Regions from separate parts of the uncultured Acetatifactor sp. genome, predicted to be linked through region 1. Evidence: riboswitches for the same ligand, from Rfam matches in the RefSeq annotation. Region 1 holds a riboswitch; the other holds the start of a gene.
The links. A riboswitch is a leader RNA that binds a small molecule or an ion and turns the genes downstream of it on or off. The one in region 1 is predicted to bind FMN.
Positions count from the first base shown of each region.

Region 2: it holds a riboswitch for FMN, as region 1 does, so the genes downstream of both, Q2B33_RS04365 (ECF transporter S component) here and Q2B33_RS09210 (ECF transporter S component) in region 1, are expected to answer to the same signal.

Region 1 is NZ_CAPDXS010000042.1:6,878-11,467, reverse strand. Features, by position in the region: gene Q2B33_RS09220 (ABC transporter ATP-binding protein) at 1-382, shown strand, start outside; gene Q2B33_RS09215 (ABC transporter ATP-binding protein) at 449-2,377, shown strand; FMN riboswitch at 2,587-2,767, shown strand; gene Q2B33_RS09210 (ECF transporter S component) at 2,950-3,717, shown strand; gene Q2B33_RS09205 (YcxB family protein) at 3,841-4,317, shown strand; gene tsaE (tRNA (adenosine(37)-N6)-threonylcarbamoyltransferase complex ATPase subunit type 1 TsaE) at 4,497-4,590, shown strand, end outside.
Region 2 is NZ_CAPDXS010000016.1:24,579-29,168, forward strand. Features, by position in the region: gene Q2B33_RS04350 (ZIP family metal transporter) at 1-494, opposite strand, end outside; gene Q2B33_RS04355 (hypothetical protein) at 836-1,039, shown strand; gene Q2B33_RS04360 (YbaK/EbsC family protein) at 1,080-1,556, shown strand; gene Q2B33_RS04365 (ECF transporter S component) at 1,553-2,212, opposite strand; FMN riboswitch at 2,370-2,520, opposite strand; gene Q2B33_RS04370 (Hsp20/alpha crystallin family protein) at 2,856-3,308, shown strand; gene Q2B33_RS04375 (DnaJ C-terminal domain-containing protein) at 3,479-4,471, shown strand.

The sequences.
Region 1 (4,590 bases):
CCGGAAGATGCCCGAGGGGTACAATACCTACATAGAACAGGGCGGCACAAATGTATCCGGGGGCCAGAAGCAGAGGCTATGCATCGCCAGGGCTTTATTGAAAAAGCCGAAGATCCTGATCCTGGACGACTCCACCAGCGCGGTGGACACGGCCACGGATGCCAAGATCAGGCAGGCTTTCGCCCAGGCCATCCCGGGCACCACCAAGCTGATCATCGCCCAGAGGATTTCCAGCGTGGAGCATGCGGACAAAATCATCGTCATGCATGACGGGCAGATCGACGGATTCGCCTCCCATGAGGAGCTGCTGGAGACCAACGAGATCTACAGGGAAGTCTATGAGGCCCAGATGAGCGGCAGCGGGGATTTCGATGAAAAATAAAGGGCGTGTACACAGTGCGGTACGACAGGAGGTATATGACATATGGCAGCAGAGAAGAACCAGAATATGAATAAAGGCCCGGGCGGCCATGGACCCGGCGGTCCGAGAGGCCCCAGAGGCCCCAGGCCCAAGATAGAGAACCCCGGAAAGCTGTTCAGGCGGGTCATGGGCTATACATTGAAGGATTACGCGGCGGGATGGATCGTGGTGGTGCTGTGCATCGTGGCCACCGTGTACGCCAGCCTGCAGGGAACCATGTTCATGCGGACGCTGATCGATTCCTACATCCTGCCGCTGATCGGCAGGGAGAATCCGGACTTCGGGCCGCTGCAGGGAGCCATCGTCAAAGTGGCATGCTTCTACGCCCTGGGCGTCGTGGCGTCCTTCACCCAGTCCAGGATCCTGATCAACATCGGGCAGGGGACCCTGCGGAACATCCGCAACGACATGTTCGGCAAGATGGAGTCCCTTCCTATTAAATATTTCGACACCCATGCCCACGGCGACATCATGTCCATGTACACCAACGACATCGACACCCTGCGCCAGATGATCAGCCAGAGCATCCCCCAGATGATCAACAGCGCCATCACCGTGGTCAGCGTCTTCGCCTGCATGCTGGTGCTGGACATCCCGCTGACTTTGGTGACCCTGCTGATGGTGGGAATCATGCTGGTGGCCACCAAGAAAATCGGGGGCCTGAGCAGCCGCTACTTCCTGGCCCAGCAGAAGGCCATCGGCGCGGTGAACGGCTGTGTGGAGGAGACCATGACCGGCCAGAAGGTGGTGAAGGTGTTCTGCCATGAGCAGGAGAGCCTGAAGCAGTTCAACGAGCTCAACGACCAGCTCTTCGAGAGCGCCTACCAGGCCAACCGCTTCGCCAACATCATGATGCCGGTGAACGCCCAGCTGGGGAACTTAAGCTATGTGGTCTGCGCCGTGGTGGGCGGCATCCTGGCCATCACGGGCGTGTCCGGGCTGACCTTGGGGGGCCTGGCCAGCTTCCTGAACTTCAACAAATCCTTCAACATGCCCATCAACCAGGTGAGCATGCAGTTCAACAGCATCATCATGGCCCTGGCCGGCGCGGACAGGATCTTCAAGCTCATGGACGAGAAGCCGGAGGTGGACGAGGGCTACGTGGAGCTGGTGAACGCCGTGCGGGGCGCGGACGGCGAGCTGAGGGAGAGCAGGGAGCGCACGGGGCTCTGGGCCTGGAAGCATTACCACAAGGCGGACAATACCACCACCTACGTGGAGCTCACCGGGGACGTGGTGTTCGACGGCGTGGACTTCGGCTACAATGACGACAAGATGATCCTCCACGACATCGTGCTCCATGCCAAGCCCGGCCAGAAGATTGCCTTCGTAGGGGCCACCGGCGCGGGCAAGACCACCATCACCAACCTGATCAACCGGTTCTACGATATTCAGGACGGAAAGATACGGTACGACAATATCAACGTGAACAAGATCAAAAAGGCGGATTTGCGGCGCTCCCTGGGAATCGTGCTCCAGGACACCCACCTGTTCACCGGCACCGTCATGGAGAACATCCGCTACGGCAAGATGGACGCCACGGACTCCGAGGTGAAGAAGGCCGCGGTGCTGGCCAATGCCCACGGGTTCATCGTAAGGCTCCCGGACGGCTATGACACCATGCTCCACGGGGACGGGGCCAACTTAAGCCAGGGCCAGAGGCAGCTCCTCGCCATCGCCAGGGCCGCCATCGCGGATCCCCCGGTACTGATCCTGGACGAGGCCACCAGCTCCATCGACACCAGGACGGAGAAGCTGGTGCAGCAGGGCATGGACGCGCTGATGAAGGGACGGACGAACTTCGTCATCGCCCACAGGCTCTCCACGGTACGCAACAGCGACTGCATCATCGTCCTGGAGCAGGGCCGCATCATCGAGCGGGGCACCCACGATGAGCTCATGGAGCAGAAGGGGAAGTATTACCAGCTCTATACCGGGAACGCGGTGGCCTCTTAAGGTCTCCTAATAGCTTCCTCTTTCTTTTGGCGGACACTTTTTCAAAAATATCCGAAGTTTTTAGATTGACAATGCCGGGAAACGGGATTATAATGATTTCTGTCAAATCAAATACCCTGCTGCAAGCAACAGGGTATTTGACCCTCGCGGCATTCGCCAACTGGCCGTGCAAGCACGGCCGCTTGACTCATTGCTCGCGGGAATAAAAGAAAATTCTTCGGGGTCGGGTGACCTCTGCGGGATGCGGATGCATGTCCCGCAGGCGGAATTCCCTACTGGCGGTACAGTCCGCGACCCGTGACAGGCGAAGGGCAAAGCGCCCAGGCCCGCCACGGCTGATTCGGTGAAAGTCCGGAACCAACAGTAAAGTCTGGATGAAAGAAGAAGTATCTGTCACAGGTTTATTTCAGGCGGCATGTCCTGGCTGCAGCAGGCTGCCCTGGAAGTACATCCTGTGCACAGAGGTATGGAAACCCGCCCCGAATCGTCACGGTTCGGGGCTTTTTCATGCGCAGGCCCGCGCAGAGGAGAATTTTCCAAAACAATCTTTAGAAAAGTGGAGGAAAAGTAAAATGAACGAACTGTTCCAAAATGTGGCGGAGAACGCCATGTATGTCCTGAGCTTCTTTATGATCATCATGCTGGTATTCATCGCGGCGCTGCTGCTGGAGAAGGCCGCCGGGAAAAAGAACGGTGTGACAGGGCCGGTCTTCACCACCAGGAAGCTGGCCATGATCGGCATGTTCTCTGCCATCGCCATGATCCTGCATCTGTTCGACTTCCCGCTGCCCTTCGCCCCCGGCTTCTACAAGCTGGACTTCAGCGAGCTGCCCATTCTGGTGGGAGCTTTCGCCTTCGGCCCGGCGGCAGGGGTGATGATGGAGTTCATCAAGATCCTGCTGAAGCTCTTCATCAAGGGGACTTCCACAGCCTTTGTGGGCGACCTGGCAAACTTCGTCATCGGCTGCAGCTTCATCCTGCCCGCCTCCGCCATCTATGCCTTCCATAAGAGCAGGAAGACGGCGATTGCGGCCTGCGCCGTCGGCACCGCCATCCTCACCGTGTTCGGCACCGCCTTCAACGCCGTCTATCTCCTTCCGGCGTTCTCCAAGCTCTACGGCATGCCCCTGGAGAGCCTGCTGGAGATGGGCAGCGCCGTGAACCCCCTGGCGGAGGGAGGCATCATCAGCTTCGTGGTGGCCTGCGTGGCGCCTCTGAACCTGATCAAGGGAGCCGGCGTGTCCCTGGTGACGCTGCTGATCTACAAACCCCTGAGCCCCATCATCAAAGCCGGACAGGATACGGCTGAGATCCGCCGCATTGAGGGAAGGCTGCAGTAAAATTTCTTGCTTTTTTCGGATTTTTAGAGTAAAATGACAGATGGACACAAAAGCACCTGCTCTGTGGGTGCTTTTTCGTGGAATAAAATGCGACAGGCCGATTTCGGGCGGCAGGGGAGAAGTATGCTGGAACTGACCATCAAGATAGAAGCAGGGGATTTATACGACTACATGCTGCGGCATTCCTACAACAGCCCGGCGGGCATCCTGGGCAGCGCTTTCGGCGGGGTTCTGATTCTGTTCGCCCTGGCCACGAAGCAGTGGATCTTCATCGTTCTGGGGCTGGTGATGCTGCTCTATCTGCCATGGACGCTTTTTTTGAGGAGCAGGAGCCAGATCCTCTCCAATGCCGCATTCCAAGAGCCGCTTCACTATACTTTGGACGACGAGGGACTGACCATCTCCCAGGGGGATGCCCAGGAGAAGATGGCATGGGAATACATGCACAAGGCGGTGTCCACCAGCCGGAGCATCATCCTCTACACCTCGCCCGTCAATGGGACGATCTTCCCCAGGCGCCAGTTGGGAGACCGGCAGGCGGCGGTGATCGAGATGATTTCCACTCATATGCCCCCGGCCAAGGTGAAGATACGCGCCTGAGGCTTTCGGGACAGCAGGGAAGCGGGAGACAGGCCGCGGGACGGCGGAGCACAGAGGGACAGGGCACGGGCTGGAAATAAACTGCAGGGCGGAAGCGGGCGGGCACGATGCCGCACGTCCACGCAGGCCACGGCTTCGGACAGACAGGGAAGCGAATGGATATAGACGTAAAAAAGATAATGGAAGAATTTGATACGGATAAGACGGCGGTTCTGGAGTCCCGATCCGCAGCGGACACGGCCGCGCTGGGGCAGCGTCTGGGAGAGATATGCG
Region 2 (4,590 bases), on a different contig from region 1:
ATCGCCCCTTCGGGAAAGTTCTGGAGGGCGATGCCGATGGATAGGGCCAGGGCCCCGGTCAGGGAGATCGTCTCGTCCCCGGCCATCCAGCCCGCCAGCACCACGCCCACCGCCATGCCCTCGGGGATATTGTGGAGGGTCACCGCCAGCACCAGCATGGCGGTGCGTCCCAGCCTGGTGCGGGGCCCCTCGGGCGATGCGCTGTCCCGGTGCAGATGGGGGATAGTCCTGTCCAGCAGGAGCAGGAACAGGATGCCCAGCCAGAACCCGGCCACCGCCGGGAGGAAGGCCAGTTGCCCCAGATGCTCCGCCTCCTCCATGGCGGGGATCAGCAGGCTCCAGACGGATGCCGCCACCATGACCCCTGCGGCGAAGCCGGTGAGGGATCTCTGCACCGCCGGGGGAAGCGCGCTCCGCATGACGAACACGCAGGCAGCGCCCAGGACAGTTCCGAGAAAGGGAAGCAGGATTCCCTGTAAAGTTTCGAATGGCATTGTGTGACCTCCGTTTCTATACTTTAGTTAGTGATAACTAACCAAAGCCATTATATGATAAGATCGAAACCATGTCAATATAATACTGTTCACGGCTTCGCCGCTCACAGCAACATGATGCATACACAACAGAATTAAAAGGCAGAATTCTATTGTCCTGAAGTGGGCAGAGTACGCTCATTTTGGCGCGCGAAACACTTCGCGGAGGCACCTGTGAACAGGAACGCCGTCGATACAGATTCGAAAAAACGCTCTAATATACATTGTAAACCCCGGACAAATATTTTATAATCAAGTATGGCAATTTACAAAATTTGCAGAATTCCCGGAGGAGGGCTGTTATGAAAGAAACGGAAAGAAATGCGGTATGTATCCTTGTATTGTACCTTGTCTTATGGTATGTGGGCGCCATGTTCAGCTTTTTCCCTTTTATCGCAAACAATCTGGCAATCGCTGCCGTGGGGTTTGCGGGGCTTTTGATTGTCGCCGCAATCGTGATATGCACCTGCTGGATCATTGAGACGATCCAAAAGACGGCGAAATAATATCGAGATACAAAACCAGACTACATTTTGGAGGAACAGCATGGCAATCGAGAAAGTAAAAGCATATCTCAGAAACTACGGCATGGAAGAGAGGGTCCTGGAACTGGACATGTCCAGCGCCACCGTGGAGCTGGCGGCCCAGGCCCTGCACTGCCAGCCTGAGAGGATCGCGAAGACACTCTCCTTCCTGGTGGAGGGCCGCGCGGTGCTGGTGGTGGCCGCCGGGGACGCGAAAATCGACAATGCCAAGTACAAGGCGAAGTTCGCCGCCAAGGCCAAGATGCTCTCGCCCCAGGAGGCGGAGGCCATGGTGGGCCATGCCGTGGGCGGCGTATGTCCCTTTGCGGTGAACCCGGGCGTGGCGGTATACCTGGACGTGTCCCTGAAGCGCTTCGAGACGGTATTCCCCGCCTGCGGCAGCTCCAACAGCGCCATAGAGCTCACCATCCCGGAGCTGGAGGAATGCTCCGGCCACGCGGGATGGGTGGATGTGTGCAAGGGATACCAGGCCCCCTAAAAAGCGCCTCGCAGGGAGAGGAACAACAGGAGACAGCTTGCCAGGAGGAACAGGGCAGTCAGGAATGCCCCGGGACGGAACCGCATTTTTCCGGCAGGTTCCGAAGCGGGGAGGGCCTCCGCCAGATGGGAGCGCCGCAGAGCAGTGACTACGGGCTTGTATAAAAGCAGTGCGATCCCCGCGTTCAGTCCCCCTTTGATCACATTAAAGGGCAGGAAGGCCGGAAGCAGCAGCTGCGCCACCGCCTCCCTGGAATACCCCATGTACACCGGAGCAACCAGGTAATTCCAGAGCATCATCACCGCCACCTGGCAGCCCCATCCGCCAAGCAGCCCTCCCAGGGCGCTGGACAGCCTGCGCCTTTTCCCATAGACATAGGCGGCGGGGCAGGCGAAGGCGCAGCTGGAGATGACGTTCATCAGGCAGCCCCAGAAGCCGGTGCTGCTGACGGTGAACATCTCCGTGACGGACACGATGACGCTGATGGCCAGGGCGGTCAAGGGGCTGAAGAGCAGCCCGCCGATGACGATGACGACGTCCTTGGGATCGTACTTCAGGAACAGGATCAGCGGGACGCGGCCAAAGACGGTGGCGATGTAGGCCAGCGTGCACAGCAGGCCCAGGGTGGTCAGTTTCTTAGTGCTTGTGTGTTTCATATGGATACCTCCTGAAATGTAATGACACCTGAAAGCGGCGAAAGGCCTTTCAGGTGTCATTTTTTTCGTTTCAGGTGCATCGAAATTGCCTACAGAGCAGTTCACAGGCGGACAAAAAAGAGTGCAGACAAAAGCCAGATACCATCTGGCCATTCCGACACACCTTCTTTAATCCGGACTATACCGTCGGTTCCGGAATTTCACCGAACCCCGCGCATGTGCGCCCGCGGACTATCACCGCCGATCGGGAATTCTTGCTTCTCAGACCACAGACATCCGAGAAGAGTCACCCTGCCCTGAAGACATTCCTGCTATTCAGTTGTTGAAAGGATTATAGCACGGGTGGCATGGCATGGTCAACAACATTTTGCGGGAGGACAGAACCCATTGAAAAGCTTCTCATATTCTATAATGATTCCGGGAAAGATAAAGCCTGTACAGTTCACAGAATCTTCACAGAAATTGTTAGCACTCCCTCTTGACGAGTGCTAAAATAAGTGTTATAGTACGAATAGAACAAGGGAACAGAGAAAACGAAAGGCAGGAGCCGATCGGATCCCGGGTTCAAAGGAACCGGCGCTTCACAAAGCCAGGACAGCGCCGGAGGATAGCAAAGTGCAGATGCAGAAAGGAGACATGACTTATGATGATGCCCAGTATTTTCAGAGATAATTTGTTCGACAGCTTTATGGAGGATTTCGCGTTTCCATCATTCCCTGACATCGACAGGACGCTGTACGGCAAGCACGCCAGGAACCTGATGAAGACTGATGTGAAGGAGACGGAGGGCGGCTACGAGGTGGACATCGACCTGCCGGGCTTCAAAAAGGACGAGATTCAGATGGAGCTTGTGAACGGCAACCTCACCGTCAGCGCCGCCAAGGGATTGAACAAGGACGAGAAGGATGAGAAGGGGACTTATGTCAGGCGCGAACGCTACGCCGGGAGCATGAGCCGCAGCTTCTACGTAGGGGAGCATGTGACCGAGGAGGACATCCACCCCAAGTACGAGAACGGCATCCTGACCTTCCATATCCCCAAGGAGGAGAAGAAGGCAGTGGAGGAGAAGAAGCATTACATCTCCATCGAGGGATAATGTTTTGCACAGGCCGCCAGGATACCCCGCAGGAGACGCTGCGGGGTGTCTTGCTGTACGGGCCGCTGGACACCTGCCTGCCCATTCCCCAGCGGGGCAGGCGCAGGCGGCATGTGGGCCGGAGGCCGTGCAGGGGAACCGGAGGCTGACGCGGAGACGGGAGGAATAAGATGGCAGCGAAAAGAGATTACTACGCGGTGCTGGGAGTGGAGCGCGGCGCGGACGACAAGACCATAAAGAAAGCATATCGGAAGCTGGCGAAAAAATACCACCCGGATACCAGCGCAGGCGACGCCCGGGCGGAAGAGAAATTCAAAGAGGCCACCCAGGCCTACGAAATCCTGAGCGACCCCGAGAAGCGCAGGCTCTACGACCGGTTCGGCCATGCCGCCTTCGACGGCAGCGGGGCGCAGGATGCCGGTTCCCGGGGAAATCCGTTTGAAGACATGTATGGCTTCGGAGGCTCCGGTGCCTGCGGAGGGCAGGAGGCCCGCCGGGCTTACGGCAGCGGGGACAGAGGCGGATACCGCTATGAATACCGCTTCGGAAGCGACGGCATGGACGATATCCTGAAGAGCATGTTCGGCGAAGACCTCGGGGAGGGGTTCGGAAGGGGCGGCGCGGACCTGCGGGCGGAGATTTCCGTCAGCTTTGAGGAGGCGGCCTTCGGGTGCGAGAAGACCCTCCGCCTGGACACGGGGGAGGGGGCGGGCCGGCAGTCCCTGCGTGTGCGGATTCCTGCGGGGATCGATGACGGGAAGAGCATACGCCTGAGAGGAAAAGGCGCCCGGGGAAGAGGCGGCAGCCCAGGAGACCTGCTGCTGAAAGTGAACGTGGGGAAGAAGCCGGGCTTTGAGCGGCAGGGCCTGGATGTGTACACGGTGGCGAACATCCCCTTCTCCACGGCCGTGCTGGGCGGCGAGGCGGCGGTGCAGACCCTTTCCGGGAAGGTGCTCTGCAAGATTCGGGAGGGTACCCAGTCCGGCACCAAGATCCGGCTGAAGGGAAAGGGGATCGTCTCCATGAAAGACCCGAAGGTCCGCGGCGATCAATACGTGACCGTGCAGATTCAGGTTCCGGAGCATCTGAGCGGGGAGGCGAAACGGAAGCTTGGGGAATTCCAGGCGGCATGTGAGGGCAGGGCATACCACAGAGCGGGCTGAGCGGCGCGGCCCGCAGCCCGTCCATGGGCTTGTGCGAAAACGGGGCAATGCCCTATAATTAGCAGAATAAACGGCAGAAAACAGCTTGAATTCGCAAAATAGATACCTCAAAAAATAAT